Regions from separate parts of the Arthrobacter sp. 05L428 genome, predicted to be linked through region 2. Evidence: predicted binding sites of a transcription regulator. Region 2 holds the regulator's gene; the other holds the start of a gene.
The links. The regulator Rex, encoded in region 2, represses fermentation and respiration genes when NADH is low (regulators of the CRP and FNR family bind a similar motif). The targets are predictions, from matches to a motif close to CTTGTGAANNNNTTCACAAG.
Positions count from the first base shown of each region.

Region 1: AC1DH3_RS04590 (glyceraldehyde-3-phosphate dehydrogenase) is a predicted target of Rex. The motif match lies at 9,654-9,673, and genes of this name have one in related genera.

Region 1 is NZ_JBFTNW010000001.1:975,538-990,296, reverse strand. Features, by position in the region: gene mptB (polyprenol phosphomannose-dependent alpha 1,6 mannosyltransferase MptB) at 1-544, opposite strand, end outside; gene orn (oligoribonuclease) at 703-1,350, shown strand; tRNA gene AC1DH3_RS04635 (tRNA-His) at 1,482-1,554, shown strand; gene AC1DH3_RS04630 (acyl-CoA dehydrogenase family protein) at 1,662-2,816, shown strand; gene def (peptide deformylase) at 2,863-3,435, shown strand; gene ppk2 (polyphosphate kinase 2) at 3,594-4,391, opposite strand; gene AC1DH3_RS04615 (1-phosphofructokinase family hexose kinase) at 4,656-5,618, shown strand; gene AC1DH3_RS04610 (hypothetical protein) at 5,718-6,284, shown strand; gene AC1DH3_RS04605 (hypothetical protein) at 6,304-6,591, opposite strand; gene AC1DH3_RS04600 (HNH endonuclease family protein) at 6,719-7,516, opposite strand; gene AC1DH3_RS04595 (hypothetical protein) at 7,667-7,876, opposite strand; gene AC1DH3_RS04590 (glyceraldehyde-3-phosphate dehydrogenase) at 7,942-9,435, opposite strand; gene AC1DH3_RS04585 (hypothetical protein) at 9,719-9,871, shown strand; RNA gene rnpB (RNase P RNA component class A) at 9,941-10,334, opposite strand; gene AC1DH3_RS04575 (slipin family protein) at 10,445-11,320, shown strand; gene AC1DH3_RS04570 (hypothetical protein) at 11,325-11,522, shown strand; gene AC1DH3_RS04565 (YaaA family protein) at 11,578-12,342, shown strand; gene AC1DH3_RS04560 (zinc ribbon domain-containing protein) at 12,402-13,139, opposite strand; gene AC1DH3_RS04555 (Nif3-like dinuclear metal center hexameric protein) at 13,202-14,101, opposite strand; gene msrA (peptide-methionine (S)-S-oxide reductase MsrA) at 14,213-14,737, shown strand.
Region 2 is NZ_JBFTNW010000001.1:95,871-110,629, forward strand. Features, by position in the region: gene AC1DH3_RS00480 (TrkH family potassium uptake protein) at 1-1,124, opposite strand, end outside; gene AC1DH3_RS00485 (acetoin utilization protein AcuC) at 1,227-2,450, shown strand; gene AC1DH3_RS00490 (ArsR/SmtB family transcription factor) at 2,540-3,082, shown strand; gene AC1DH3_RS00495 (alpha-hydroxy acid oxidase) at 3,170-4,540, opposite strand; gene AC1DH3_RS00500 (3-deoxy-7-phosphoheptulonate synthase) at 4,831-5,943, shown strand; gene AC1DH3_RS00505 (helix-turn-helix domain-containing protein) at 6,136-6,348, shown strand; gene AC1DH3_RS00510 (30S ribosomal protein bS22) at 6,543-6,641, shown strand; gene AC1DH3_RS00515 (HAD family hydrolase) at 6,805-7,623, opposite strand; gene AC1DH3_RS00520 (glutaredoxin family protein) at 7,745-8,017, shown strand; gene AC1DH3_RS00525 (redox-sensing transcriptional repressor Rex) at 8,121-8,816, shown strand; gene AC1DH3_RS00530 (GtrA domain-containing protein) at 8,864-9,742, opposite strand; gene AC1DH3_RS00535 (hypothetical protein) at 9,957-10,541, opposite strand; gene AC1DH3_RS00540 (YceI family protein) at 10,751-11,299, opposite strand; gene AC1DH3_RS00545 (histidine phosphatase family protein) at 11,514-12,179, shown strand; gene AC1DH3_RS00550 (TlpA family protein disulfide reductase) at 12,182-12,793, shown strand; gene AC1DH3_RS00555 (cytochrome c biogenesis CcdA family protein) at 12,804-13,559, shown strand; gene resB (cytochrome c biogenesis protein ResB) at 13,559-14,759, shown strand, end outside.

The DNA.
Region 1 (14,759 bases), 880 kb from region 2:
GGAAGAGCTGTCCGTACGGCACGGGAGCCTCGGTCCACATCTTGTCCGCGCCCAGCTGGAAGTAGTTCGACAGCGCCGAGATGCCGTTCTCGTAGGGGTTGAACCCTTCGACCATCAGCCGGCCCTGGCCGATATAGGCGTAGACATCGCGGCTGAACAAGGGGACGGAGAACATCATCGGCAGCCCCCACGCAGCCACCGCCAGCAGCGTCGCCTTGCGGGCCCCGGGGCCCCAGCTCCGCACGCGCTGCCCCAGCCGGAGCCAGGCGCGGACCAGGAGCATTCCGCCGACCGCCAGGAGCACAATGCTCAGCCCGACACCCACCGCCTCGGTCCGCATCCAGATGAATAAGGGCAGGCGCCGCAGTTCGGACACCGGAGCGAGCCAGCCGACGCCCAGCGAGCCGACCGCCATGAACACGGAGCCAAGGAATCCGGCAAGGATCGGCGACCTGGCATTATCCACATCGGCAACAACGGCCTTCGGAGACTGGCGGGAGGTACCGGCAGCCGTTTCCCCCGCCGCAGGTACAGGCGCCGTCATCTCAGGATCGTCCAATCTCTTGTGGGGCTCGTTTTGGCCCGCAACGGACCGACAAGCCGGCCATGGGGCACGCCGCGATGACGAAAATCTTCGACGGCCGCGTACCCGAAATCCTAGCACCGGACCGCTCAGCGGCGGCGGAACGGTAGGCTGGGCGGGTGCCTATATCTAATGAACGCATCGTGTGGATCGACTGCGAAATGACCGGCCTGGACTCCAAGAACGACGCCCTCATCGAGGTTGCGGCCCTGGTGACGGACTCGGAACTCAACATCCTCGGCGACGGCGTGGACGTCGTGATCAAGCCGGACGACGCCGCGCTGGCCCAAATGAACGACTTCGTGCGCGACATGCACACCCGGTCCGGGCTGCTGGCGGAACTCCCCCACGGCAAGACCATGGCCGAAGCCCAGGCCGCCGTGCTCGAGTACATCAAGAAGTGGGTGCCGGACCCGAAGAAGGCCCCGCTGGGCGGCAACTCGGTGGGCACCGACCGGGTGTTCCTGGTCCGCGACATGCCGGAACTGGTGGAGCACCTGCACTACCGCGTGATCGATGTCAGCACCATCAAGGAACTCTCCCGGCGCTGGTACGCCCGGGCGTACTTCCAGTCCCCCGCCAAGCTCGGCGGCCACCGTGCCCTGGGCGACATCAAGGATTCCATCGACGAGCTCCGCTACTACCGGGAGGCGGTCTTTGTGCCCGCACCGGGTCCGGACAGCGCCACGGCGCAGCGGATCGCGAAGTCGATCATGGCCCCTGCGGACGCCCCCGCCGACGCGCCTGCAGCAGCACCCGCGGAGTAATCTCCACCACGTTTAGGGAAAATTTCGTCGAATTCGAGGAAAGTGGCAAAACCACCCCCAAACAGCAGGTAAGCTATTTGTCGTTGCCTTTTCAGCCAGCCGGTTCGCCGGAAGGCATGGCGGGGCACATGGTGGGCGTAGCTCAGTTGGCAGAGCGCCTGGTTGTGGTCCAGGAGGTCGCGGGTTCAACCCCCGTCGCTCACCCTCACAAAGGACGGCAGAATTGTCCGACCTTTTCCAAAGGCCGCACCGGATATCCGGTGCGGCCTTTGTTGTCTGTCCAGTCTCGTCCGTGCGTGGAAGGAACCGCGATGAAGCGCCAGCTCTTTGAAGAAGACCACGAGATGTTCCGTGAGATGGCTGCGGAGTTCAACGCTCGGGCGGTGGCCCCGCACTACGGCCAGTGGGACCAGGACCACATGATGCCCCGTTCGCTCTGGACCGCGGCCGGCGAGCAGGGCCTGCTGGGGCTCGCCGTTCCCGAAGAATTCGGCGGCCTGGGCATGGACGACTACCGCTTCCGTGCCGTGCTGGACGAGGAGTTCGCCAAGAGCAACCACCTTGCCGTGGGGCTGGCCTTCCACCTGCACGATGACATGGTCCTCCCCCACCTGCTGGCCTACGGCTCCGACGATCTCAAAGCGCGCTGGCTGCCCGGCATGGTCTCCGGCGAGACGGTCACCTCGGTCGCCTGGACCGAGCCCGGCGCCGGATCGGACCTCCGCGGCATCCGCACCAAGGCCGTGCGCGACGGCGACGACTGGCTCATCACCGGCCAGAAGACCTTCATCGGCAACGGCATCTCCGGCGACGCGTCCCTGGTCCTGGCCCGCACCGACGGCAGCACCGGGCGGGGCGGCCGCGACTCCTTCTCGCTGTTCATGGTGCGCAAGTCCGAGGGCTACAACACCGGCAACCAGCTGGACAAAATGGGGCTGAAGGCCTCGGACACCGCTGAGCTGTTCTTCGACAACGTCCGGGTACCGCACGCGGACCTGGTCGGCGAAGAAGGCAAGGGGCTGCAGTACGCCGCCGAGCAGCTCCCCCAGGGCCGGCTGGCCATCGCCGTCGCCAGTTCCGCCGTCGTCCGCGCCGTCTACGAGGCGACCGTGACGTACACAAAGGACCGCAACGCGTTCGGCGAGCGGATCATCGATTTCCAGAACAGCCGCTTCGAACTGGCCGACCTACTCACCGAGGTCGAGGTCACTGAAACCTACGTGGACCAGGCCATCCGGGCTTTCAACGCGGGTGAACTCGACGCCGCCTCGGCGGCGCGGGCCAAGCTCTGGGCCTCCGAACGGGCCAAGTCCGTCACCGACCGGTGCCTGCAGCTGCATGGCGGCTACGGCTACATCCTGGAGTACCCGGTGGCGCAGGCCTTCCTCGCGGCACGGTTGCTCACGATCTTCGGCGGCACGAACGAAATCATGCGCGACGTCGTCGGCCGCACCATCGCCGGCTGACCGCCGCAGCACCAGCAGCCAACAGCACTAAAGGAACTCTTTCGACATGACAGTCCTACCCATCACGATCTGGGGCGAACCCGTGCTGCACCGCCGGGCCGCCGAAGTTGAGGTCTTCGACGACGAACTCCGCACCCTGATCGCGGACATGTTCGAGACCAATGACGCCGCCAACGGCGTCGGCCTGGCCGCGCCCCAGGTCGGTGTGGGCAAGCGGCTTTTCGTGTACAAGTACGCCAACGACGACGGCGCCCCGCCCTCCGGCGTCGTCGTCAACCCGGTGCTGACCCTCTCCAAAGTCTCCGGGGCGCTGCCGGACCCGGACGAGGAAGAGGAAGGCTGCCTGTCCTTCCCGGGCGGGCAGTACCCGCTCAAACGCGCCGAATGGGCCCGGGTGCAGGGCTTCGACGGCGACGGCAAACCCGTCGAGTTCGAGGCGACGGGCTGGTTCGCGCGCGTGATCCAGCACGAGTACGACCACCTGGACGGCAAGCTGTACGTCAATCGGCTGATCGACCGCTACGCCCGTAAGGCGATGAAGCAGGCCAAGAAGAGCGGCTGGGGCGTCCCCGGTTTGACCTGGATGCCGGGTGTAGACCCGGATCCCTTCGGCCACTAGCCCCGGCGGGCTAGTCCCCGTTCGGACTGCGCCAGCAGGCGCGGAGTCTCCCCACCTTTGACGCCAACACGCAGGAAATCGCCGCGAATTTCGCGGGACGCGCCGGCGGCCGCCCCCAAAAGTGTGGAATTTCCGCCGTGGAGTTACGCCCCGGCGGGCTAGTCCTCGTTCGGTTTCAGCAGCTGGGCGGCATGGTCGGGGACGTAGCGGAACAAGTCCCGCGGCGGCCGGGTGTAATTGACGGCGCGCGGCCTCTGCGGGAGGGTAACCGGCTCCGTCCTGACTTCGGTGTAGTCGATGCTGGAGAGCAGGTGGGCGATCATGTTGATCCGGGCCCGGCGTTTGTCCTCTGCCTCCACCACAAACCACGGCGATTCCGCGGTATCCGTCTGCATGAACATGTCGTCCTTGGCCCGCGAGTAGTCCTCCCACCGCAGGATCGCCTCCCGATCCATCGGCGAGAGCTTCCATTGACGCAGCGGATCCTCCAGCCGGGACCTGAACCGCCGTTCCTGCTCCGCGTGGCTGATCGAGAACCAGTATTTGAACAGCAGGATCCCGTCCTGGATCAGCAGCCATTCAAAGACCGGGCACTGGGACATAAAGCGTTTGTGTTCCGCGGGCGTGCAGAATCCCATCACCCGTTCGACGCCGGCGCGGTTGTACCAGGAGCGGTCCATCAGCACGATTTCCCCGGCCGCCGGCAGGTGCTGTACGTAGCGCTGGAAGTACCATTCACCGCGCTCCCGCTCGGTCGGCGCCGGCAGCGCCACGATCCGGGCAACGCGGGGATTCAGGTACTCGGTGACCCGCTTGATGGCGCTGCCCTTGCCGGCGGCGTCGCGCCCTTCGAAGATCACCAGCACCCGCGCTCCCGTGCTGCGGACCCATTCCTGCAACGCAACCAGCTCCGCCTGAAGCCGGGAAAGTTCGGCAGCATAGACGCCCAGCGGCAGCCGCCCGGGCTGCCCTGGTTCCTCCCCCGGGCCGCCCTTATGGCGCGTGGGCTCCCGCCCGGCGCTACCCTTGCCGGCACTGCCCTTGACGGCACTGCCTTTGACGGCGCCTGCCTTGCGATGTGCCATGGTTCCCGTCCCAGTAATGGCGGCTGAATTCCAGCCTCCTGTCCTGCCGCGCCCATTCTTGCGGAGCGCCCCACTGCCCACAAGGGGATCTAGGCCCGGGGACAGTGTGAACGCCGTGCTCTTATGCTTGGCCCCATGGAAGCCACCGCGCCGGCACAGCCCATCCTCACGGTCACCGTGAATCCAGCATTGGACATCAGCACCACCACCGGGGTGGTCACCAGCGGTCATAAGCTCCGTTGCGGACCCAGCCGCCTGGATCCGGGCGGCGGCGGCGTGAACGTGGCCCGGGTGGTCCAACGGCTCGGCGGACGTCCCCTGGCCATCTACACGGCGGGCGGCCCCACGGGCGAGGCCTACCGGAGACTGATCGAAGCGGAGCGGCTCGCCACACTGGTGGTTCCGATCCAGGGCGGCACCCGGCAGGACTTCACTGTCGATGAGACCTCCACCGGCAAGCAGTTCCGCTTTGTCCTGCAGGGACCCGAGCTGAGTGAACCCGAGTGGCGGCTGTGCCTGGCGCTCGTGGCGGATTCCATCCAGCCCGGCGGGTACGTGGTGGCCAGCGGCAGCCTGCCCCCCGGTGTACCGGATAACTTCTACGCCGAGGTGGCCAGGCTCGCGCGCGAGCAGAATGCGCGCTGCGTCGTCGACGCCTCAGGACCGGCCCTGGCCGCCGCCTTGTCCGAGGGGGTCTTCCTGGTCAAACCGAGCCGGCGGGAGCTCGGGCTGCATTTCGGCACGACCCTGGAGACCGAGCAAAGCGAGCTCGACGCCGCCATGGCGCTGGTGGCCGACGGATCCGCCGAACATGTCGCGCTGACCCTGGGCGGCCAGGGAGCAGTCCTGGCGTCCCAGGGCGGCACGCTCCGTCTGGCCGTGCCGCCGGTACGGGTGCAGAGCACGGTCGGTGCCGGCGACAGTTTCCTGGCAGCCTTCGTGCTCCGGCTGGCGCAGGGGCGCACGCTGGCTGATGCGTTCCGTTCGGCGGTCGCTGCCGGCAGCGCGACTGTCACCACACGCGCCACCGAGCTCTGCCACCGGGCCGACGTCGAGCGGCTCGAAGCAGAACTCGCGGAACAAGCCGCCCGGGCCTAGCCGGGAAACCGGCACTCCGCTGGCATGATGTGGCGCATGGGGGAAACCGAAACAAGCTCAAGACCGAGGCCGCGCACCTTCAAGGAGCCATCCGGCCGGGTGGTATCGCTCCTGGTCTGGGGCGGCAGCGCTGCCGGCATTGGCTGGCTGATGCTCGCGGGAAGGGGCGGGGCTGCCGTGGCGGCCGCGCCGTGGCTGGCTGCCGCGGCCCTGCTGGTCTATCTGACGCAGTGGCAGCCGAGGCTGATCGTGGGAGCCGACAAGTTTGACGTGGTCAACGGGCTCCGACGGCACCGGATCCCGTTCGCCGCCGTGGACGACGTCGAGGTCCGCTACTCCGTCACGGTGAGGGCTGCCGGTAGGAAGTATGTCAGCTGGGGTGCCCCGACGCCGCCCAGCGCCTTTGGCACCGGGTTCGAACAGGCCCGGGACTGGAAGGAACGCCCCTTCGGGATGCTGCCGTCCAATGAGCGCATGGGCCAGCCTCCGACGTCGGGCGGACGGGATGCGATTGTCCGGGCCTGGCAGGATGCCAGGCAGCCGGGCGCAACCAGCGGCCCCGGCCATAGTTCGGCCGAGCGCACGGTCGTGTCCGAGTGGAACGTCCCGATGCTGGTCGTGGGGCTGCTCGTGGCCGGCTGGTGCCTCGTCTCATTGCTGTTCTGACTGCCGGACGGCCTGTGTCCTATGGCATCACCTTGTAAAGCTCAATTACGGTCTCGTCCGGCGGGGATGTGAAGCCGCCCTCGATGCCGGCCTGCATTTTGGGCATCAGGATGCCGTCACGGAATTTCTCCCAGCTCTCCTGGGAATCGTGGACCGCCATGATTGTCCACCCACCGGCCGATGCGCCGCCGGCATGAAAGACCTGCCCCTCCGGCAAGCGGCCTTCGCCGGGATGAACCGCGGCAATGGACGCCTCGTACTGTTCCTTGGTTCCTCCCGGAAAAAAGTGCACAACTCCGTAGGCCATTTCTACTCCTCGAGTGGTGGGCCGTAGCTGACGATTCCAGTCCTAGACCTGACAGTGTCGGGTGTCAATGAGCCGGGAATCGTTCCGTTCCCAACAGCGCAGACAGCAGCGCGAATCAGCCCGGACATCAGCGCGGCACGATGGTCTGCTGCCCCGGGCAGGCACCGAGAACCCGTTTCATCGCGTCCTTTTCGGCCGGCGTTACCCACAGCCCGTAGGCGGCCTTCACCGAGATCTGCCGGGCGACGTAGTGGCAGCGGAACGCCTTGTTCGGCGGCAGCCAGGTGGCGGCGTCGGACGCGCTCTTGTCCTGGTTGGCCTGCCCGTCCACGGCAATGAGGTTCAGCGGATCGTTGGCGAGGTGCTGGCGTTGCAGCGGACTCAGCTGCTGGGCCCCCTTTTGCCAGGCGTCCCCCAGCGCCACGACGTGGTCGATCTGCACGACTTTGCTGGACGCCGCACCGCGCTGGAAGGCGATGGTCCGCCCGGTGTAGGGCTCTTGGAAGGTCCCGGATCCGACCCGGCAGCGGGAGCCTTCGGTGAACATGGCGCCGGCCAGGTCTCGGCGGAGGATGTCGTTGCGGGTGTCACAGCCGTTACGGTCGACGTCGAGCCACGCCTGGCCAAAGGCACTGCGGTTGTAGTTGCCGCTGGCTGCGCGGCCCTTGACCGGCAGCACCGACAGGAGGTCCACGGCGAGACCGGACGGCACGGCCCGAACCGGCGCGACCGGTTTCATCCAACCCGCCGCCAGCACGGGAGCCTCGGTGGGCCCCGCCACCCTCGGCTCTGCGATCGCAAATTGGCCGGCGGTGAAGAACCAGCCGAGGCCAGCCAGCAACGCCAGCATCGTGGCGCCCAGCAATGCCCAGGCCTGGCGCGACCGGCGCCGGGCGCGCCTGAAGTCGCGCCAGGTGACGGTCACGGAAGTTCCGGGGAGGGATGGGGCTGCTGCACCTCATCAGCCTAGGCCGGGGCACCGACAGCGGCCCGGTTGTCCACAGTGTGCAGGACAGGACAGGCTATGCCCCGGGGCTGGCGGCCGGACGGCCGCCGGCTGGTCAGTGCCGAGCGGTCACTGTTCCTTGGTGACCCGGCGGAGGTCCTCCTCGGCGAGATTCAGCAGCGCTTCCAACTGGCTGACCCGCGCGTCGTCGATCTCGCCGGCCTCGCGTTTGGCTCGGGCGTCGTCGAGGAGGCGCTTGGCTTCCTTGGCGTTCCGCCGGGCTACGTCGAGGGCATGTTCCAGGGTGGTTTCGTGCTCCACAGCCGAGTTCTGTTCCATGGCTCCATTGTGGTTCCCTTTCCCGGCCGATTCCAGCGAACCGGCCGGGAAGGTCCAAAGTGGGGCTACCCGACCTCGACCGGCAGCCCGGCAGCTTCGAGGGTCGCGGCCGCGTCCTTGGCCGGGAACGACGGCGGGTTCACGCCGGCCATTTCCTCCATCACACGGACCACCTGGCAGCTGTAACCGAATTCGTTGTCGTACCAGACGTAGAGGACAAGGTTCTTCTCGTTGCTGATGGTGGCGAGGCCATCGACGATGCCGGCGCGGCGGGAGCCGACGAAGTCGGTGGAGACAACCTCGGGCGAATCGATGTAGTCGACCTGCTTGCGCAGCTCCGAGTGCAGCGACATCTCGCGCAGGTAGTCGTTGACCTCATCCTTGGTGGTGCCGTTTTCCAGGCTCAGGTTCAGGATGGCCAGGGAGACATCCGGGGTGGGGACGCGGATGGAGCTGCCGGTCAGTTTGCCCAGGAGCTCGGGCAGGGCCTTGGCGACAGCTTTGGCGGCACCGGTCTCAGTGATGACCATGTTCAGCGCGGCGGAGCGGCCGCGGCGGTCACCCTTGTGGAAGTTGTCGATCAGGTTCTGGTCGTTGGTGAAGGAGTGGACCGTCTCTACGTGGCCGTGCACGACGCCGTAGCGGTCGTTGATCGCCTTTAGTACCGGCGTGATGGCGTTGGTGGTGCAGGACGCCGCCGAAACAATCTTGTCCGAATCCGTGATGGTGGCGTGGTTGATGCCGTGCACGATGTTTTTCAGCTCGCCCTTGCCCGGGGCGGTGAGCAGAACGCGGGAAACGCCCTTGCTCTGCAGGTGCTGGGAGAGGCCCTCGGCGTCGCGCCAGCGGCCGGTGTTGTCGACCACCAGTGCGTCGTGGATGCCGTAGGCGGTGTAGTCCACCGTGGCCGGGTTGTCCGAGTAGATGACCTGGATCTGGACGCCGTTGGCAGTGATGGTGTCGTTCTCGAGGTCCACCTTGATGGTGCCTTCGAAGGACCCGTGCACCGAGTCGCGGCGCAACAGGCTGGCGCGCTTGGTGAGGTCGTTGTCCGACCCTCGGCGCACCACGATCGCGCGCAGCCGCAGGCCGTGCCCGCCGCCGGCCTTCTCGACCAGGAGGCGGGCCAGGAGCCGGCCGATGCGGCCAAAGCCGTAGAGGACGACGTCGGTGCTGGTGCGGTCGTCGCCGCCGCGCTTGCCGACCACTTCGGCCAGCTCCTCGCGCAGGAAGTCGTCCAGGCTGATGCCGTTGCCTTCTACGCGGTACTTTTCGGTCAGGCGGGCAATGTCGATGGCTGCCGCGCCGAGGTCCAGCTTGGTGAGGGCGTCGAGCAGGGGCGCGGTCTCTTCGAGGCGCAGCTCTTCCTTGCTCATCCGGCGGGCAAAACGGTGCGCCTTGAGGATGTTCATGGTGGACTTGTTGATCAGGCTCCGGCCGTGGATGGACGTCACCACGTTGTTTTCGCGGTACAGCCGGCCGATCACCGGAATCATGGCCTCGGCGAGCGCCTCCCGGCCCATCCACGTATCAAGACAAGAATCTGACGTCTGGCTCACAGAACTACCTTCCTAAAATCCACCACATACGTCCTCGTATGCGGAAGTCGGCTGCCGGCGGATCTCCGGAACCTGGACGCGGCGGGGATTCGGTCCACCCCGGGCGCCTGCATGGAGCGCAAAGAAAAAGCCACCGGCGGCGAACGCAGACCCGGTGGCAGAACATCTACGTTCGCTGTCCATTCTAGAGCGGGGCGCCGGTCCAGGGGGCCGGAGGCGGCGTGAAATCACTCACACGAGCGGGGTCCGCCGCGTCACCCAGCCCTTGACGTAGGATGTCCAGATGGGACTCATAGTTGCACTACTTGTCATCTGGCTCATTCTTTCGATCCTGGGCTTCGTCGTGAAGGGCCTGCTTTGGCTGGCCGTCATCGGCCTGGTCCTGTTCGTCGCCACGGCGGCGTGGGGCTGGGTGAAGCGGAAGGCCAAGGCCTGATCCGACACCTACACCTCGATCCAAACGGCAAGGACCGGCACCACACGGTGCCGGTCCTTTTCGTTTGGTTGGATGGGTTGACCGATACGCCGGGTTCTGTGTTCCCGCGCTGTTGCCGGCGCGGGAGTAGCGGCCATCCATCTACGGACGCCGTTGCCGACGCCCTCCAGCGGCCTACCCGGACACTCGGGCGGGCAGCCCTCAAACGTGTCCTGTCTGGCCTTGCTCCGGGTGGGGTTTACCTAGCCTTCCCGGTCACCCGGGAAGCTGGTGGTCTCTTACACCACCGTTTCACCCTTACCTGCTCCCCCGACCGTGCGGACACGGCCCTGGGGCAGGCGGTCTATTCTCTGTGGCACTGGCCTGCGGGTTACCCCGAGTGGGCGTTACCCACCACCCTGCCCTGCGGAGCCCGGACGTTCCTCGAGCCACTTGCGTGACGCGCGGCCGCCTGGTCAACCCATCCGGTTCTCATTCTACGGGCTGCCCCGCAGGCTCACCGCACCGGCGCCTTTTGGGCCTGCCGGTGGGAGAATGAAAGCAGCAACCCCGCCAGGCAAGGAAGCGATTCGGATGGATTTCACCGCCGTCGTCATTTGGCTGATCATCGCCGCGCTCGTGCTCATCCTGGCCCGGGCCTCGATCCGGATTGTGCGCCAGTATGAGCAGGGCGTGCTGTTCCGGCTGGGCCGGGTGATCGGAGTCCGGATGCCCGGGCTGCGCTTTATCATCCCGGTGATCGACCGGCTGCAGCTGGTCAGCCTGCGGATCGTGACCATGCCGATCCAGTCGCAGGGCATCATCACCCAGGACAACGTCAGCGTGGATATCTCCGCGGTGGCCTACTACCGGGTGATCGACGCCGTGAAGTCGGTGGTGGCGATCGAAAATGTGGCTGCCGCGATCAACCAGATCGCCCAGACGACGCTCCGCAAGGTGGTCGGCCGGCACAGCCTGGACCAGACCCTGTCCGAAACGGAACACATCAACAGCGACATCCGCGAAATCCTGGACGCACTCACCCTGGAGTGGGGCGTCGAAGTCACGCTCGTGGAGCTGAAGGACATCCAGCTTCCCGAAAGCATGAAGCGCGCCATGGCCCGGCAGGCGGAGGCCGAGCGGGAGAAGCGGGCCAAGATCATTGCCGCCGAGGGCGAGTCGATCGCGGCGGCGGCGCTCGGTGAGGCTTCTGACATGATGATGGCGCATCCGCTGGCCCTGCAGCTGCGGAACCTGCAGTCCCTCGTCGAGATTGCGGTGGACAAGAACTCCACCGTGGTCTTCCCGGCGCCGCTGATGAGCACCATCGGCGAGCTGTCCGCGTTCCTGGCCCGGGAGACCAAGGCCGCCCAGGCAGCGGTAGCGGCGCCGGCCCAGGCCGCCGGCCCCACCCCCGTGGCGGCCACGGCGCCTCCCCCTGTCCCGGCGGCGCCAACGAAGGTAGCCTGACCGCATGGAACTGTTGCTCCTTGCCGTCGGCGCCGGACTGCTGGTCGTCGCGACCGTCGTGCGTGACCTCCTGACCCGCCGGAAGCACGCGCGGCTGGGCAGCGACCCGGAATCCGAGCGGGCACGGCGGGACATCCAGCGGGCCAAGACAGTCGGCCAGTCGAATTTCGTGGGCCTCGACAACACCGGACACCGGCGCTAGCCCGACGCCGGGCCGCGCGCGGCTGCAGCCGCCTGGCCGCCGGTAGGATCGTACGGTGCTAATTCTGCTGCCGCCCTCCGAAGGCAAGACCCCCGCGACCGGCGGTGACGCCGTCGACGCGGCTTCGCTCAGCTTCCCCGGCCTCAACGCCTACCGCGCAAAGGTGCTCGAGGCGCTCGGCACCGTCAGCGCGCACGAGGACGCCCTGGCGCTGCTGGGCGTCGGCGCCTCGCTGAAGGCCGACGTCGAACGCAACACCCGCTTGCACGCCGAGCCTGCCGCGCCCGCCCACCAGGTGTATTCCGGCGTCCTCTACGACGCCCTGGACTACCGCTCGCTGACTCCGGCGCAGCGGAAGAAGGCGGACGCAAACGTGCTGGTGATCTCCGCGCTCTGGGGCGCGATCCGGTTTGCGGACCGGGTGCCGGCGTACCGGCTATCGATGGGCACGTCCCTGCCCGACGTCGGACGGCTGGCCTCGTTCTGGAAGCCGCAGCTAACTGAGGCCCTGGCCGCCGCAACGGACGGCGAGCTGCTGGTCGACTGCCGCTCCAGCACCTACGCCGCGGCCTGGGCTCCCCCGCCCGAGCGGACCGTGGCGGTGAACGTCTTCACGGAGGTCAACGGCGTCCGAAAGGTGGTGAGCCACTTCGCCAAGCACACCCGCGGGGAGCTTGCCCGGCACCTGCTGGCCCGCCGCGGCAAGACCCCGCAGACCCCGGCGCAGCTGCACAAGGCCGCCGCCGAGAAATGGTCCGCGGAGCTGGTCCAGGGCACGGCCCGGAAGCCGCACACCCTCAACCTCATCCTGCCCAACTAGCTGGCAGTTGTTGTCGTTTAGACGCCTCTAAACGACAACAACTGCGAGTCACTTGGGGGCTAGGCCCACTCGGCGGAGCGGACCAGGATGCACCCGGAATCCGGGCAGAAGACGATGTCGTCCTCGGCTGCGGCCTTGATCTCGGCGAGGTCACCGGGGCTCAGCTGCATGCCGGATCCTTCGGAGGTGCCGTGGAAGAGCCGGGCCGCGCCGACGCCGCGCTTGGCGAGCGTCTTCTCGTAGACGGCGAGCATTCCCGCGTCCAGTCCCTCGGCGAACTCGGCACGCTGGCCGCGCACCACGGTCATCTCCGCGGCCACTTCGGCGAGCTGTTCGTCCAGTTCGGCGCGGATGGTGCCAAAGGAACCCTGGATATCGTCAACGATCTGCTGCTGGCTGGCCTGGCGCAGGCGCAGCGAATCCAGCCGCTCCAGGACCTCGAGTTCAACGTCCTCAAGATCCGAGCGGCGCTTGTTCAGGGACGCGATGTCGCGCTGCAGGGCCACGAGGTCCTTGGACAGCCCGGTGCCGCTGTTGAGCCTGGCCTCGTCTCGTTCGATCCGGGAGGCGACCTGCTCGACGTCGGCCTCGGCGCGCTTGAGTTCCAGTTCGGCGTCGTGCACCGCCACCTTCGCGGCCCCGAGTTCTCCGTTGGCCACACTGAGTGCAGCCTCCAGGTCGGTGATCCGGGAGTCGCTTTCAAGGCTGCGGCGGCGGTTGGAGAGGGACTTGAGCCTGGCATCGAGTCCCTGCAATTCGAGCAACTTCAACTGTTCCGCCGGTGCTGCCTTGGCCACTATTTCCTCCGCTTGTTCACTTACCGGCCGGAGCCGGGCACCGTACCGGCGCTCCCTAGACTCTAGTCGCCGCCCGGAGTCAGAATGAAGTCCCAGGGGTCGCTGTTGGTGCTGCTGACCCGGATTTCAATGTCGTGGCCCTGGTCGGTCAGCACATTCCCCAAGGCCTCGGCGGCCGCCGGCAGCCACAGCCACTCGCTCGCAAAGTGCGAGACGTCGATCAGGTACGGCCGGTCATTGACGGCAGCCTCGCGGGCCTCCGACGCCGGATGGTGGCGCAGGTCCGCGGTCAGGTAGACGTCGGCGTTGCTCGCGCGGACCTCGTTGAACAGCGAGTCGCCCGCGCCGCCGCACAGGGCCACACGTCGCACCAGGCCGTCCCGGTCGCCGGAAACACGGACGCCGCCGGCCACGGAGGGAAGGATGCCGAAGACCCGCGCGGCGAAGTCCCCCAGCGTCTGGACGTCGGCGAGGTCCCCGACCCGGCCGATCCCTTCCTCCGGAAGGCCGTTCGCGGCCGGCGTCAGCGGCACCACGTCCTGCAGGCCCAGCGCGTCGGCCAGTACGTCGGAGACGCCCCCGACGGCGGAATCACCGTTGGTGTGCACTGTCAGCAGTGCGGTCCCGGACTCGATCAGCCGGTGCACCGCCTTGCCCTTGGGGGTGTTGGCGGCAACGGAGGTGACGCCCTTGAGCAGCAGAGGATGGTGCGTAATGAGCAGTTCGGCGCCCCAGGCGACGGCTTCCTCGATGACTTCGAGGGTGGGGTCCACGGCGAAGAGAATCCTGCTCACCTCGGCGGACGGGTGCCCGGCCACCAGGCCTACCTCGTCCCACTCCTCCGCCAGCGATTCGGGCCAGAGCTCCTCGACGGCCAGCAGGATCATGCCCAGCGTGGCAGCCTCGCCGGTGCGGGTAGCTTCGTCGGGCTGCGCTGAAACGTCGGTGTTCTCAGGTTCCATAACCTCATTTTTACCCTATCCGCGGTGCCAGCCACCCCTGCCGGGAGTCCCGGATGCTGGCGGAATGCCGGGTTCGGGAATGATCCGGGCCCTTCGTCCATTGAACAGGACATGAGAACTTTCGTCCTCGGCGGGGGCTGCTTCTGGTGCCTCGACGCCGTCTATCAAAAGACCAAGGGTGTCAGCTCGGTCGTCTCCGGCTACACCGGAGGCCACGACCGCAACCCCGACTACTACAGCGTGTGCTCCGGCACCACCGGCCATGCCGAGGTGGTGGCGGTGACCTTCGACGAGGAGGTGATCCCGGCCGAGGTCATCCTGGACATGTTCTTCGCCCTGCACGATCCCACGACGCTGAACCGGCAGGGTTACGACGTCGGCACCCAGTACCGGTCCTCGATGTTCTACGAGACCACTGAGGAGAAGATCCTTTTCGAGGAAGCGATCGGCCGGAACCAGGAGCTGTGGTCGGACCCGATCGTCACCGAGGTGAGCCGCCTGCCGGTCTTCCACGTGGCGGAGGATTTCCACCAGGACTACTACGCGAAGTACCCCGAACAGGGCTACTGCCAGGTGATCATCAACCCGAAGCTGGCGAAGGCCAGGAAATATTACTCTGCATGGCTTAATGCTTAGCTAGGGCCTGAGCGCCCTCGTT
Region 2 (14,759 bases):
GGGATGGTGCGGCCGTAGATCTTCACATCAGCGTCGCCGCGGGCCTCGGCGATGATGGCCAGGAACATCACCGCGATGGTGGTCACCTTGATGCCGCCGGCGGTCGAGGCCGAGCCGCCTCCGGCAAACATCAGCGCGTCGGTCAGCAGCATGGTGGTGGAGTCCATCTGGTTCTGGTCCACCAGGTTGAAGCCGCCCGAGCGGGTCATCACGGAGGCGAAAAGCGAGTGCGTGATCTTGTCGCCCAGGCTCATGCCGCCGATGGTGCGCATGTTCTCCCACTCCATCAGCCCCCAGAGCACGGTGCCCGCGGCCAACAGGATCAGCGAGACCTGGATGGTCAGCTTGGTGTGCAGGTTCCATTTCTTCCAGTTCAGGCCGTTCTGCTGCAGCACCATGACGACCGGGAAGCCGAGGCTGCCAAGGAAGACGCCGATCATCAGCGGAATCAGGATCCACAGGTCGGTTTCGTACGGCACGATGCCGTCCGAATGGGGCGTGAAGCCGGCGTTGTTGAACGCCGAAATGGAGTAGAAGACGCCGTGCCAGAATGACTGGCCGACGCTTTCGCCCAGTGCCAGGAACCTCGGAACCAGGGCAGCGGCCAGGGCCGCCTCAATGACCACGGAGGTGACGATGACGATCCGCAGCAGCGTGCCCACCTCGCCGAGGCGGCCCGCGTTGTTCATGGCCTCCTGCGCGATGAGCTTGCCGCGCACACCGAGTTTCTTGCTGACCATCAGTGCCAGCAGCGACGCCAGGGTCAGGGTCCCGAGGCCGCCGACGAAGATGCCGACCAGGATCACGAGCTGGCCGAAGAAGGACCAGTGCGCCGCCGTGGACACAACGGTCAGCCCCGTCACGCATACCGCCGACACCGCCGTGAAGAGGGCTTGGTGCAGCGGGGTCACCTGCCCCGTCGCCGAGGACACGGGCAGGGTGAGCAGGACGGTAAAGATCAGGACGACCACGGCGAAGGCGGAGACGGCCAGGCGGGCCGGGGAGGTGTTGGCGATGTCGTCGACGAAGTCGCGCAGCCGGGTGAAGATCCACAGGCCCTCGCGCTCCGGCTGGCCGGGGTGCCAGCTGGCCGGGCTCGGTGACCTCGACTGGCTTTGCGTCATGTGCGGCTTGTCCTCGGTTGAAACGGTGTCCTTCAGTAGTAAACCACTATATTCCGCGCAACGACGGGGATCGGGGCGGTGCGCTCCGGTAGCCTGTGATTGATGACCTTCCTGCCCGGACTCGCCCAGACCGCCCTGCCGACGACGGTGGTGTGGGACTCCGCCATGACGGCGTACAACTTCGGCCACAGCCACCCGATGGCGCCCGAACGTATGGAGCTCACCGCGCGGCTGGCCCGGAGCCTTGGACTGTTGGACCTGGACCACGTCAGCGTGGCGGCACCCTCGGTGGCTACCGACGAGGAACTGGGTGCCGTGCACAGCGCGGAATATGTCGCCGCCGTCCGCCGCGTCAGTGCCGACCCGGACACCCCGGATCTGGAACGCGGCCTCGGCACCGAAGACGACCCGGCCTTCGCCGGCATGCACGAGGCCAGCGCGCGGCTGGCTGGCGGCTCCCTGCTGGCGGCCGCCGCCATCCTGGACGGCAGCGCGGTCCGGGCCGTGAACTTCGGCGGCGGCATGCACCACGCCTCCCGCGAGCGGGCCAGCGGCTTCTGTATCTACAACGACGCCGCCCTGGCCATCCAGCGGCTGCTCGATGGCGGCGTGCAACGGGTGGTGTATGTCGATGTCGACGCGCACCACGGAGATGGAACGCAGAGCATCTTCTGGGACGATCCCAGGGTGCTGACGATCTCGCTGCACGAGACCGGGCTGACGCTGTTCCCTGGCACCGGGTTCGCCAACGAGATCGGCGGCCCGAACGCCCAGGGCAGCGCCGTGAACGTGGCGCTCCCGGCCGGGACCGGAGATGCCGGCTGGCTGCGGGCCTTCCACGCGATCGTTCCGCAGTTGGTGGGAGCCTTTGAGCCGGAGGTCATCGTCAGCCAGCATGGCTGTGATTCGCACCGCCTGGATCCGCTGACGCACCTGAACATCAGCGTGGACGGCCAGCGGGAGGCCGCCACGGCGATCGGCAACCTCGCGGCCCGCTACTGCGAGAACCGCTGGATCTCCACCGGCGGCGGGGGCTACAACGTGATCACAGTGGTCCCGCGCTCCTGGAGCCACCTGATCGCGATCGCCGCCGGGCGCCCGGTCCCGCTGCGGACCGCCGTCCCCGAGGACTGGCGGCAATATGTGCAAGAAAAATATGGAGCCAAGTACGGCGTCGAACCGCCTACGGTGATGGGCGACGACGTCGATCTCTGGTGGCGTTCCTGGGAGGTCGGGTTCGATCCCAACGACGAGGTGGACCGCACCGTGATGGCCACCCGCAAGGAAGTTTTCCCGCTCTACGGACTGGATCCCTGGTTCGACTAGGCTGCGGTTCCGGGCTGCCGGGCGAGGGCTGCGCAGACGCCCGTAATTAGTGGATGCCATCCGGCGTATATGTCGCTAGGGTGGAGGGCATGGTGACAGACGACGTATTTGCCGTCATTGCTGAGGCAACCCGGCGTGACATTCTGGTGTCCCTCCGCAACGGGGACAAGGCGGTGGGGGAGCTGGTCCAGGAGCTCGAGGCGAGCCAGCCCACCATTTCCAAGCACCTTAAGGTCCTGCGCGAAGCCGACCTGGTCAGCATGCGCGCCCAAGGCCAGAAGCGATACTACGCGCTCAACCCCAAGCCGCTGGCTGGCGTCGCCAGTTGGCTCGAGACGTTCGACGTCGGCCGCGCTGCCGCTGCCGAGCCCTCGACGCCGCCCGCCACCCCGGCACCCGGCCCGGACAGTCTTGCCGCCGCCGTGACTACCCCGCCGACTGCAGCGGAACCGGCCGCAGCGGCGTTGGCCGAACGTGCCGCGGGCAGCACGCTCAGCCCCGCCGTCGCCCTCCCCGTCGGCACCGCCGGGGAGGACAAACGGCCGCAGCAGATCGGCCGGACCGTTGGCCGCGCCGCCACCCGCGCCGCGGACCTGCTGGCGAACCTGCCAAAATTCGGCCGGAAAAAGTAGCAGGCCCCACTGCCGCGCCCAGATGGCAGTTCGCGGCAGTGTTCGGCACAAACACTGCCGCGAACTGCCCTCTCGCGGAACCGTGGGCTATCTGGCGAGGAGCCGGACGTGGTCCGGGGTGAGCTCGGAGATCCGGCTGACGCCCAGCAGCGCCATGGTGCGCCGCATGTCCGTCTCGAGGATCTGGATGGCCCTGTCCACCCCGGCCCGGCCGCCGGCCATCAGGCCGTAAAGGTAGGCGCGGCCGATCAGGGTGAAGTCCGCACCCAGCGCCAGTGCCGCGATGATGTCCGCGCCGCTCATGATGCCGGTGTCCAGGATGACTGCAGCGTCGCTGTTGTCCGCCTTGAGCGCCGCGGAGACCTCCGGGAGCAGGTGGAAGGGGATGGGGGCCCGGTCCAGCTGGCGGCCGCCGTGGTTGGAGAGCACGATGCCGTCCGCGCCGTGGTCCACGACCTTGCGCGCGTCGTCGACGGTCTGGATGCCCTTGACCACGAGCTTGCCTTTCCAGGTTTCACGCAGCCAGTCGAGGTCCGCGAAGGTCAGGGTGGGATCGAACATGGAGTTGATCAGGTCCGCCACGGTGCCGGTGTAGCGCGACAGCGAGGCGAAGGTCAGCGGCTCGTGCGTGAGGAAGTTGAACCACCACGCGGGCCGGTAGGAAGCGTCCAGCACGGTCTTGAGCGTCAGCGCCGGAGGGATGGTCATGCCGTTGCGGACATCGCGCAGGCGGGCGCCCGCGACGGCGGTATCCACCGTCACCATGAGCGTGTCGTTGCCTGCCTGGGCGGCGCGTTCGATCAGTTCCAGCGAACGGTCCCTGTCCGTCCACAGATACAGCTGGAACCAGTTGCGGCCGTCCGGGGCCGCGGCGGCCACGTCCTCGATCGACGCGGTGCCCATGGTGGAGAGCGTGTACGGAATGCCGGCGGCCGCGGCGGCCCGGGAACCGGCGTACTCGCCCTCGGACTGCATCATCCGGGTGAAGCCGGTGGGCGCGATGCCGAAGGGCAGCCGGGCGGCCTTGCCCAGGATCTCGGTGCCGAGGTCCACGCTGGAGACGTCGCGCAGGATGCCGGGACGGAATTCGATGTCCAGGAAGGCCTGGCGGGCCCGGCGCAGGGTGATCTCGGCCTCGGCCGCCCCGTCCGTGTAGTCGAACGGCGCCTTCGGGGTGCGACGCTTGGCCATGTCCCGCAGATCCCAGATGGTGCTGGCCCGGCGCAGCTTCGCCTCGCGGCCGAAGTCCGGCTTCTGGAATTGCATCAGCGGTGCGAGGTCAGCGTACTTCGGCACCCGGCGCTTGAGGGCGGCAGGCAGTCCGCCCCCGCGCGGCACCGGGCCCCTGCCGGCGGTGGGCGTCCCGTTGGCGGACGTCCCGCCGGTGTGATGGCTGGTGGCGGTGTCCTCCGCCGTCGTCGGGGCCTCGGGGTTGCCCATGATGGGGGGTTGCGTCATTGCTGCCTCCGGTGCGTCTCGTCACAGTCTGTGGTCCAACCACACTCTAAGGGACGCCGTCGGAATATTACGGCGCCGCTTTGCCCTCCGGCTGTTGACGGAGCTATGGTCGGTGGCATGACTAACCGTTGGTATGCGTATTTTTCGTTGGCTCTGGAGGGGCCCGCGTCTAACTGACACGCATCCAACACACCTTCAGAGCCAACAGGGCAGAGATCATCCTCTGCCCTTCGCCATTTCTCCGGCGGGTTCTGATCAGGGCCCGCTCCGCACCCGGAACAGGACCCACCATGAGCATCGAAGCAGCCCCTGACAGCCAGCAGACCACGTCCAACCTGCGCGTCAGCCAATTCACCGCGCTGCCCACCCCGCAGGAGATGATCGCGGAACTCCCGCTGGATGCCCGCGGCTCCGAGGTCGTCGGCCGCGGCCGGGACGAGGTCCGCGCGATCATGGACGGCGTCGACGACCGGCTCCTGGTGATCGTGGGCCCGTGCTCCATCCACGATCCCAAGGCCGGACTGGAATACGCCCGCCGGCTGGTCAGCCAGGCCGAGAAACACCGCGAAGACCTGCTGATCGTCATTCGCACCTACTTCGAGAAGCCGCGCACCACGGTCGGTTGGAAGGGCCTGATCAACGATCCGCGGCTCGACGGCAGCCACGACATTGCCGCGGGTCTGCGCGCCGCCCGCCAGTTCCTGCGCCAGGTCACCGCGCTGGGACTGCCCACCGCCACGGAATTCCTCGAGCCCATCAGCCCTCAGTACATGGCGGACCTCGTCGCGTGGGGTGCCATCGGGGCGCGCACCACGGAAAGCCAGATCCACCGCCAGCTGGCATCCGGGCTTTCCATGCCGATCGGCTTCAAGAACGGGACCGACGGCGGCCTGCAGGTAGCGCTTGACGCCTGCAGTGCTGCGGGTGCCGCCCAGGCCTTCCTGGGGATCGACGGCGACGGAAGGGCCGCGCTGGTCAGCACCGCCGGAAACCCGGACACCCACGTCATCCTGCGCGGCGGCAGCGACGGCCCGAACTTCTCCGCCGCCGACGTCGAAGCCGCCTCCGCCCGGCTCGCCGCCAGGCAGCTGAACCCGCGGCTGATCGTGGACGCGAGCCACGCCAATAGCGGCAAGAACCACCACCGGCAGGCCGAGGTCGCGCTGGAGATCGGTGCCCAGCTCGAGGACGGCGGGGCCTCCGCGTCCGCCATCGCCGGCGTCATGCTGGAGAGCTTCCTGGTGGGCGGGGCGCAGTCCCTTGACGTTGCCGAACACGCCGCGGGAACCGACCAGCTGCTGTACGGCCAGAGCGTCACGGATGCCTGCATGGACTGGGACGTGACGGCGTCGCTGCTCGGCCAGCTGGCGGCGTCGGCACGCACCCGGCGGGTCCGGGGTTGAACGCGGGGGCGCAGGAGGGGCCAAGCGGGAAAATCCTGCGGAAATCCTTCGCAGAATCCTGCGGAAACCTTTCACATTGGCACCATGAACCCCTAGAGTATCTAGCACATGGTTGTTTGATGGCTCAGCATCGGCACACCGCCATGTCGTTCAGACGGGGCAGCCGTTCGCTTGAGCAAAAGGAATAGGGAAATGTCTTCGGAGGCCAACTTCTCCAACGCGCGCTTTCTCACCGTGGCCGAGGTCGCGGATGTAATGCGGGTATCAAAGATGACCGTGTATCGCCTGGTGCACTCCGGCGAAATGCCGGCGGTGCGCTTTGGCCGCTCCTACCGGGTTCCGGAAAACGCCGTCGAACAGTATCTCAAGGGTGCTGTTGTTGACGGACGTACTGAGACGGCCTGAGTCTTCCGCTGTCGCACCGGGCCGCGGCAGACCCCTTCCCGGGGCCTGCGGTCGTGGTGTGCCCCGGATAGGCGGTACCCTGTTAAGGAACGTTTTACGTCATTGTAAGAACCTGTCAGTTGTTCAGTCTGCTTGCTTAGCCCGCGGACCCTTCCCAACGGGCAGGTACTGCATCTAGCCGGTAAGGAACTTTCGTGGGTTCAGTTATTAAGAAGCGTCGCAAGCGTATGGCCAAGAAGAAGCACCGCAAGCTGCTTCGCAAGACGCGCCACCAGCGTCGCAACAAGAAGTAGAGATACTTCGAACGGCGTCAATGCCCGTTGCCTTTACGGCGGCGGGCATTTTCTTTTCGGCAACGCGCGGCGGATCCGGCAATACGCGGCGGATCCGGACAGGGGCACCCGGGATCCGGGGTGCGCCCGTCCGAACGCGTAGCGGGCTGGCCCCGGAGTGCGCTTAGGCCGTGGGGCCGCGGAAGCGGGAGAAGCCCCGCCAGAGACCGTAGATGGCCCCGCCGACGGTTGCGGCCTTCAGGCCCAGGGTCGCGGCGCGACGGCCGGACCGGAAGTCGTAGACCGGCCAGTTGTGTTCGCGGGCGTGGCGGCGCAGCCGGGCGTCGGGGTTGATGGCCACCGGGTGCCCGACCATGCTGAGCAGCGGAATGTCATTGTGGGAGTCGCTGTAGGCCCAGCAGCGGTTCAGGTCCAGGCCCTCCGCCTCGGCAATGCCGCGGACTGCGACGGCCTTGGCCGGGCCGTGCAGGATCTCGCCCACCAGCCGTCCGGTGTAGGAGCCGTCGTGGATCTCGCCCACGGTGCCGAGGGCGCCGGTGAGGCCCAGCCGGGTGGAAATGACGGTGGCCACCTCGATCGGCGTGGCCGTGACCAACCAGACCCGGCGGCCCACCCGCAGGTGCTGTTCGGCCAGGGCCTTGGTGCCGGGCCAGATCCGGGACTCGATCATCTCGTCGTAGACTTCCTCGCCGAGGGCTTCGATGTCCTGCACGGTGAAACCCGAGGCGAGGCTCAGGGCGGTGTCGCGGACGGCGTGGACGTCGTCCATGTTCTCGCCGCGGAACACGAACATCAGCTGCTTCCAGGCAAAGCCCGCCGCCTGGGGAATGGTGAACGCCCCGCGCTGATGCATTTTGCGGGCCACGTGGAAGAGACTGGCGCCCCTCATAAGGGTGTTGTCAACGTCGAAGAAGGCGGCTTCGCCGTGCTGCGGTGACGCAACAGGCCGCGTGGCCACAGCGACGATCTTCTCCTCGGGCATGCCACGAGTCTAGTCAATGGCGGGGGATCCCACGCGCAGAAAGGGCCCCGCCGCACCGGCCGCCCGGCTGGAACACCAGGTCGCGTCGACGCCGGGCCGGGCGCCGGGCTACCGTGGAACCATGGCCATACCCGCGCCCCTTCCCGATGTCGTACTCATCACCAAAGCTGACTGCCACCTGTGCGCGGACGCGCGCGACGCCGTCGGCCGGGTCACCGCTGCGCTGGGACTCGGCTGGTCCGAGCGGTCCATCGACGACGACGATGTCCTGCGCGAGCGCTACGCCGAGGAGATCCCGGTACTGCTGGTGGACGGGGTCCAGCGGGATTTCTGGCGGATCGACGAGGTTCGGCTGGCCCGAACCCTGCGCCGCGCCCTCGGCCAGTCAGCCTGAGTGCACCCCGGGCAAGCGGCTGCGGCGACGCGGTCCCCGGCTTTGTGGCCCGAACTGCGGGGGCTCTAGAGTGGAGTCACAACGCGACGCAATGGAGCAGATAGTGACTTCGCTGGATTCTTCACCCGACGCCCTGCCCGGGGCGGCCGGACCTGCTGCCAAGCAGATCCCGCCCGCGGCCGTGGCGCGGCTGACGATCTATTTGCGCGCCCTGACCACTTTGCTGGCCGAGGGGGTGGACCGGGTCTCCTCTGAATCGCTCGCCGAGGCTTCGGGCGTCAGTTCCTCCACCCTCCGCAAGGACCTCTCCTATGTGGGGTCCTATGGAACGCGGGGCGTGGGCTATGAGGTGCAGTACCTGAACCGGCACATTGCCGCGGCCCTGGGTTTGACCCATGACTGGAAAGTTGCGATCGTCGGCGCCGGCAACCTCGGCAAGGCCCTCGCCCGGTACGGCGGCTTCGAGTCCCGGGGCTTTGACATCGTGGCGATCTTCGACGCCGACCAGATGGTGGTGGGCAGCGAGGTTGGCTGGCTGCGGGTGAGCGACGCCGCAGATCTGGAAGCCGTGCTGCGCCGCACCGGGACCAACATGGTGGTCCTGGCGCTGCCCGCGGCCGTGGCGCAAAGCGTGTGCGACCGGGTAGTGGCCGCAGGCGTGCGCAGCATCCTGAGCTTCGCCCCGGTCATGCTGCAGGTCCCGCCGGGAGTCAATCTCCGCAAGGTGGATATGGCCACCGAACTGCAGATTCTCGCCTACCACGCACAAAGGGCGCAGGACCCGGAAGACGCCGACTGACTTCAGTCGGCCCATCCGGCTCCCGCGCCCTCTGCAGCGGTGCTTCGTTAGCGGCCGTAGGGGTTCTGCGCGTACGGGTTGGAGAACGGCTGCTGCTTCTGGAAGTAGGGGGAAACCGTCGGCAGGTACAGGATCACGATGCCGGCCACGCCCATCAGGATCACGATGATCTGCAGCACGCCGGAGAGGGCGCCGAAGGCGAATACGCCGCCGAACAGGCCAAACAGCGACAGGGCGGCAAAGACCGTTCCCAGGATGCGGGCCCAATTCTTGCCCTTGCGGACCGGGAATGCGACCAGTGCGTAGAGCCCGAAGGAGATGAGGCCGCCAATGATGCCGCTGATGGGGACGATTGCCCGCACCGCATTGAGTTCGTCCGCTGAGAGTCTCCTGCCCTGCTGGGCGCCGGCCTGCTGCATCGCGGTCTCAAAGTAGTCCGCCCCGGTAAAGGACACAACCAGGCTGCTGATGAGGGACAGGATGCCCGCACCGATGATGAGCCAGAAGGCGAGGTCGAGCTGCGGCGGCCTGGTCCCGGCTCCACCGGTGGGGAGTTCCGACGGATACTGCGCGTAAGGGGATTGGCCGTAGGGGCTCTGGCCGAACTGGCCCGGGGCCTGCCCGTAGGCCGGCGGCTGCTGGCCATAGCCGGGAGCCTGCTGCCCGTACTGGGGCCCGTTTTGCCCGTACTGTGGGGCGTTCTGGCCATACTGCGGAGCCTGCTGCCCGTACTGGGGCGCCTGCGGGGCGTTCTGGCCATACTGCGGAGCCTGCTGGCCGTACTGGGGCGCCTGCGGGGCATTCTGCCCATACTGCGGAGCCGGCGGCTGCTGTCCGAACTGGGGAGCATTCTGGCCGTACTGCGGAGCCTGCTTGCCCGACTCGGGTCCGTCCGGGCTGGAAGGCTCGACTGGCGGGTTACTCATGGCGGTCCTTTGCATTTCGATGACGGGATGGGCTACCGGGACCAGTGTCTTCACCCTGCCCCCAGCATGGTTTAACTACACCGTACCCCGCGCTTGCGGCGGTTTGGGTCATTCCGCGGAGGTATTCTGAGGGGCATTTTTGGAGCCGCCGGCACGCGGGTATCCGCGTTTCCGGAGGCAAAGCCACCGAGGAGCAGCCTGGTGCCGAGGAAGGTCAGGAACGGCCCTTGAACGCGTCGAACCAGGCCTGCGACTTCGGCAGCCACATCAGCACGGTCGCCACCAGGCTTATGACGAAGCCGGGCCAGCTTCCGCCCCCCGCGACGCCGATGCTGGCCAGGGCGAGCACCAGGCTGACGCCAGCGGCGATGGTGAGGGCGAACCTGGCCCATTCCCAGCCCTCCTTCATCTTCATCGCCAGCGTGACCTGTGCCGCGGCCAGGGCTACCGCCACCAGCACCAGCAATAGCAGCAGGATGCCGGCCGGGGGCGAGACCACAAAGAGGACCAGGGTGCCGAAGAGCCCGATCACGCCTGCGAGCAGGCCGAGCAACCCGCCAATCACCCAGACCCAGTAGGAGATCTTCAGCTCCGTGGGCATGGCCGGGAGGTTGAGGATCCCGGAATAACCGCCCAGGGGGAGCGCGTCCCGGAAGTTCCGCGGCCGGTCGGCCGGCCACTCGATCCGGAACCCGCCGAACCGCCCGGGCTGACCCGGTCCGACCGGCGGAACGCTGCCCGGTTCCGGCGGAATGGCGCCTGGCTGATCGGGCTCGGGGACGTCGCCGGTATTGCTCATGGATTTCACTTTAGACCGCGAAACCGGTGGTTCCTAGCTGACTCCGGGGCGGGAGCGGAGGCCGCCCGGCGCGCTCGTGGAACGCGCCCAAGTCAGCCCCCGAAGCGGCCCCGGTTAAACCAAACACCCCGCGCCATCCGGGGATGGCGCGGGGTGTTGAAGAGGGCGTCGCGTGGACGGGCCCTGTCCGCCGCTCGGGGCGGCGCGGACTACGCTGCGGGGGCGATGAAGGCCAGTTCGAGGTTGATGGCAACCTTGTCGCTGACCAGCACGCCGCCAGCCTCGAGGACGGCGTTCCAGGTCAGGCCGAAGTCTTTGCGGCTAATTGTGGTCTCGGCGGTCAGGCCGGCGCGGGTGTTGCCGAACGGGTCAACGGCCACGCCGTTGAGCTCGGTTTCCAGCGCTACGGGACGGGTGACACCCTTGATCGTGAGGTCGCCCTGGAGCTCGTAGGCGTCGCCCTTGGGGACGATGGCGTTGGAGACGAAGGAGATCTCCGGGAACTTCTCGACGTCGAAGAAGTCTTCGCCGCGGACGTGGCCGTCGCGGTTGACGTCGCCGGAGTCGAAGCTCGCGGTCTTGATGGTGGCGTTCACCTTGGAGTCGGCGACGTTCTCGGCGAGGTCCAAGGTTGCGTCGGCTTCCTTGAACTGGCCGCGGACTTTGCTGATGCCCGCGTGGCGGACGGTGAAGCCGATTTCGCTGTGCGAGGAGTCGAGGGTCCAGGTGCCGGTGGTGAGGTTGGCGGGAAGTGCCATGGTGATTCTCCTTGAGTCGGGTGGGTCGTGCGGAAGTTCATCTGATCGTCGGTCTTCACTTCATTGGTTGAAGTCTCAACTAACTGCTTCACCCAGTATAAACATGCATTTGCATCTTTTATTCCACCCCCGGGGAACATTTCCCAAAAAGTTTCAGTTCTACCTCTTGTAGAAGATTTCGTCATTGCCCCTGCCCTTTGAGAAACTGGTACACATGCCCCAAGCCACTGTTCACTTGCTCCGCCACGGCGAGGTCCACAATCCCGAAGGCGTCCTGTACGGCAGGCTGCCCGAGTTCCACCTCTCCGAACTGGGTCAGCAGATGGCCCGGATGCTTGCCGAGCACTTCAGTGACCGCGCCGCGCAGGGGGCGAAGATCGTGCACCTCGCGGCGTCCCCGCTGACCCGTGCGCAGGAAACGGCGCAGCCGATCTCCGAGGCCCTCGGCCTTGAAATCGCCACCGAGGAGCGGATCATCGAGGCCGCCAACTACTTCCAGGGGATGCAGGTGTCCAAGGGCGAGATCTTCAAACCGAAGCACTGGCCGATGCTCCGCAACCCGCTCCGGCCGTCCTGGGGCGAGCCGTACAAAGAGCAGGCCGCGCGCGTGACCGCCGCGGTGCAGGACGCACGCCTGCGGGCCGTCGAGCTCGGCGGCGACGGCGCCGAGGCCATCCTGGTGAGCCACCAGCTGCCCATCTGGGCCACCCGGCTCAGCGCCGAGGGCAGGCCGTTGTGGCACGACCCGCGCAAGCGCGAATGCACGCTCACCTCCGTGACCTCCCTCGTATTCAACGACGACGGGACGCTGCTTCGCGTCGACTACAGCGAGCCCGCCGCCGTCCTCCTGCCCGGTGCCTCCAGCACCCCGGGAGCCTGAACATGTTCGACGACGACTCCCGTCTGTCCCGCCGCGGCGTCCTCACCGCCGGCGGTGCGGCCCTGGCCGCCATGCTGGGCCTGACCGGCTGCGCCCAGGAGGACGACCTCGCCAAGCAGGCCAAGGCGGGGGATAACAAGAACTACGTCGCCGGCGACGGCTCGGTGACCGAATTCGCCGCTGCCGACCGGAAAAAACCGGTGGAGATCAAGGGCACCCTGTTCGACGGCACCGAAGTCACGGCGTCGCAGTTTCAGGGCAAGGTGACGGTGCTCAACTTCTGGTTCGCCGCCTGCGCGCCGTGCCGGGTGGAGGCGCCGTCGCTGGAGGCCCTGCACCAGGAGTTCAAGAGCCAGGGCGTCCAGTTCTTCGGCGTCAACCTGAGGGACGAAAAACCAACGGCTGAAGCGTTCGACAAGACCTTCAACCTGACGTACCCGAGCTTCAACGACAAGGACGGCGCGGTTCTGCTGGCCGTCTCCGGGCTGGTTCCGCCCGGCGCGGTCCCCACCACGCTGGTGCTCGACAAGCAGGGCCGAGTCGCCTCCCGGGTGCTTGGCGAAATCCAGAAGGGCACCCTCAAGTCCCTCATCGCCGCCGCCGTGGCCGAGTAAGGCCGGCGCCGTGAACAGCCCCTTCGCCGAAGCCATCCTGAACGGTTCGCTGCTGCTCGCCATCCCGGTGGCGCTGCTGGCCGGACTCGTATCCTTCCTCTCGCCCTGCGTGCTGCCGTTGGTGCCCGGATACCTCGGGTACGTGACGGGCCTGACCGGCGTCGACCTGCAGAAGCAGAAGCGGGGCCGGATGCTGGCCGGGATCGGATTGTTCGTCCTCGGCTTCTCGGTGATCTTCGTGCTCCTCGGCGGGGCCTTCGGCCAGCTGGGAACGCTGATCACCGGCTCGCAGAACGCCTGGATTACGCAACTGCTCGGCGTGCTGGTGATCGTGATGGGCGTCGTGTTCATGGGCGGCTTCTCCTGGCTGCAGCGCGACGCGAAGATCCACGCCAAGCCGCCAGCCGGGCTTTGGGGTGCGCCGCTGCTGGGCATCACCTTCGGCCTCGGCTGGGCCCCGTGCATCGGCCCGACCTATTCGGCGGTGCAGCTGCTGAGTCTTTCCGGGGGATCGTCCGCGGCGAAGGGCGCCCTGCTGGCCTTCGTGTATAGCCTTGGGCTGGGCATTCCCTTCCTGCTGATCGCCCTGGCCGTCCGCCGCGGCGTCGGGGTGCTCTCCTTCTTCCGCAAACACCGGCTCGCCATCCAGCGCACCGGCGGCGGAATCCTGATTGTGCTGGGCGTGCTGATGGCCAGCGGGGTGTGGGGTGCCTGGGTGTCCGGGCTGCAGTACTGGTTCCAAACCGATGTGAAATTGCCGATCTGATGAGCGAGCGAGTGAACGTAGAGAAGAAATCCCCGTCCCCTGGCACGCCCGATCACGGAACCAGTCCCGTCGAAGCCGCGAAGGCAGGCGCTGTGCTGCCCTCGCTGGGGCCGGTGGGCATGCTCCGCTGGGCGTGGACGCAGCTGACCAGCATGCGCACCGCGCTGTTCCTGCTGCTGCTGCTCGCCGTCGCCGCGGTGCCCGGATCGCTCTTCCCGCAGCGGCCCGCTAACCCTGCGGTGGTCACCCAGTACATCAAGGACCACCCGGACTACGGCAAGATCCTGGACTCCCTGCAGCTCTACGATGTCTACTCCTCGGCGTGGTTCTCCGCGATCTACATCCTGCTGTTCATCTCGCTGATCGGCTGCGTCGTGCCCCGCGCCATCGTGCACTACAAAGCCATGCGTTCCCAGCCCCCGCGCACCCCGGCACGGCTGTCCCGGCTGCCCGAGTACGGCACCCTGGTGGTCCCCGCCGACGCCGGGATCCCGGCGTCGCGGGCCATTGACGACGCCGCCGCCCTGCTGAGGAAGCGCGGCTACCGCGTCGATGTGCGGGACCGCGACGGCGAACGGCCCTCGCTCGGCGCGGAACGCGGCTTCTTCCGGGAGGTCGGCAACCTTGTCTTCCACACCGCCCTGATCGGTGTCCTGGTGTCCGTCGCGGCCGGCGGCTTGTTCGGCTACAGCGGCCAACGGATCCTGGTCGAGGGGGACACCTTCGTGAACACCCTGGTGGGCTACGACCAGTTCACCCCGGGCACCAATTTCCAGAGCAGCCAGCTGGAGCCGTACTCCATCCAGCTGGACAAGTTCCACATCACCTTCGACCGCGAATCGAAGGGCAAGTTCGGCCAGCCCATCGACTTCAAGGCTGACGTCACCACCAAGGAGAACCCGGGCGCGCCTGCCAAGCAGGAGGTGCTGAAGGTCAATGACCCGCTCAGCCTGGGCGGCACCAGCGTCTACCTGACCGGCAACGGCTACGCCCCGGTGGTCACGGTGCGCGACGGCGCCGGCAACATCGCCATGCAGGGACCGGTGGTGGCCAAGCTGCAAGGCGACAACTACTACTCCTCCGTGGTCATCAAGGTCCCCGATGCCAAGCCGGAGCAGCTGGCCTTCGCGGGCTTCTTCCTGCCTACCGCGTTCATCACGAAGGAAGGAGTTTCCTTCAGCGGCGATCCTGAACTGTTCA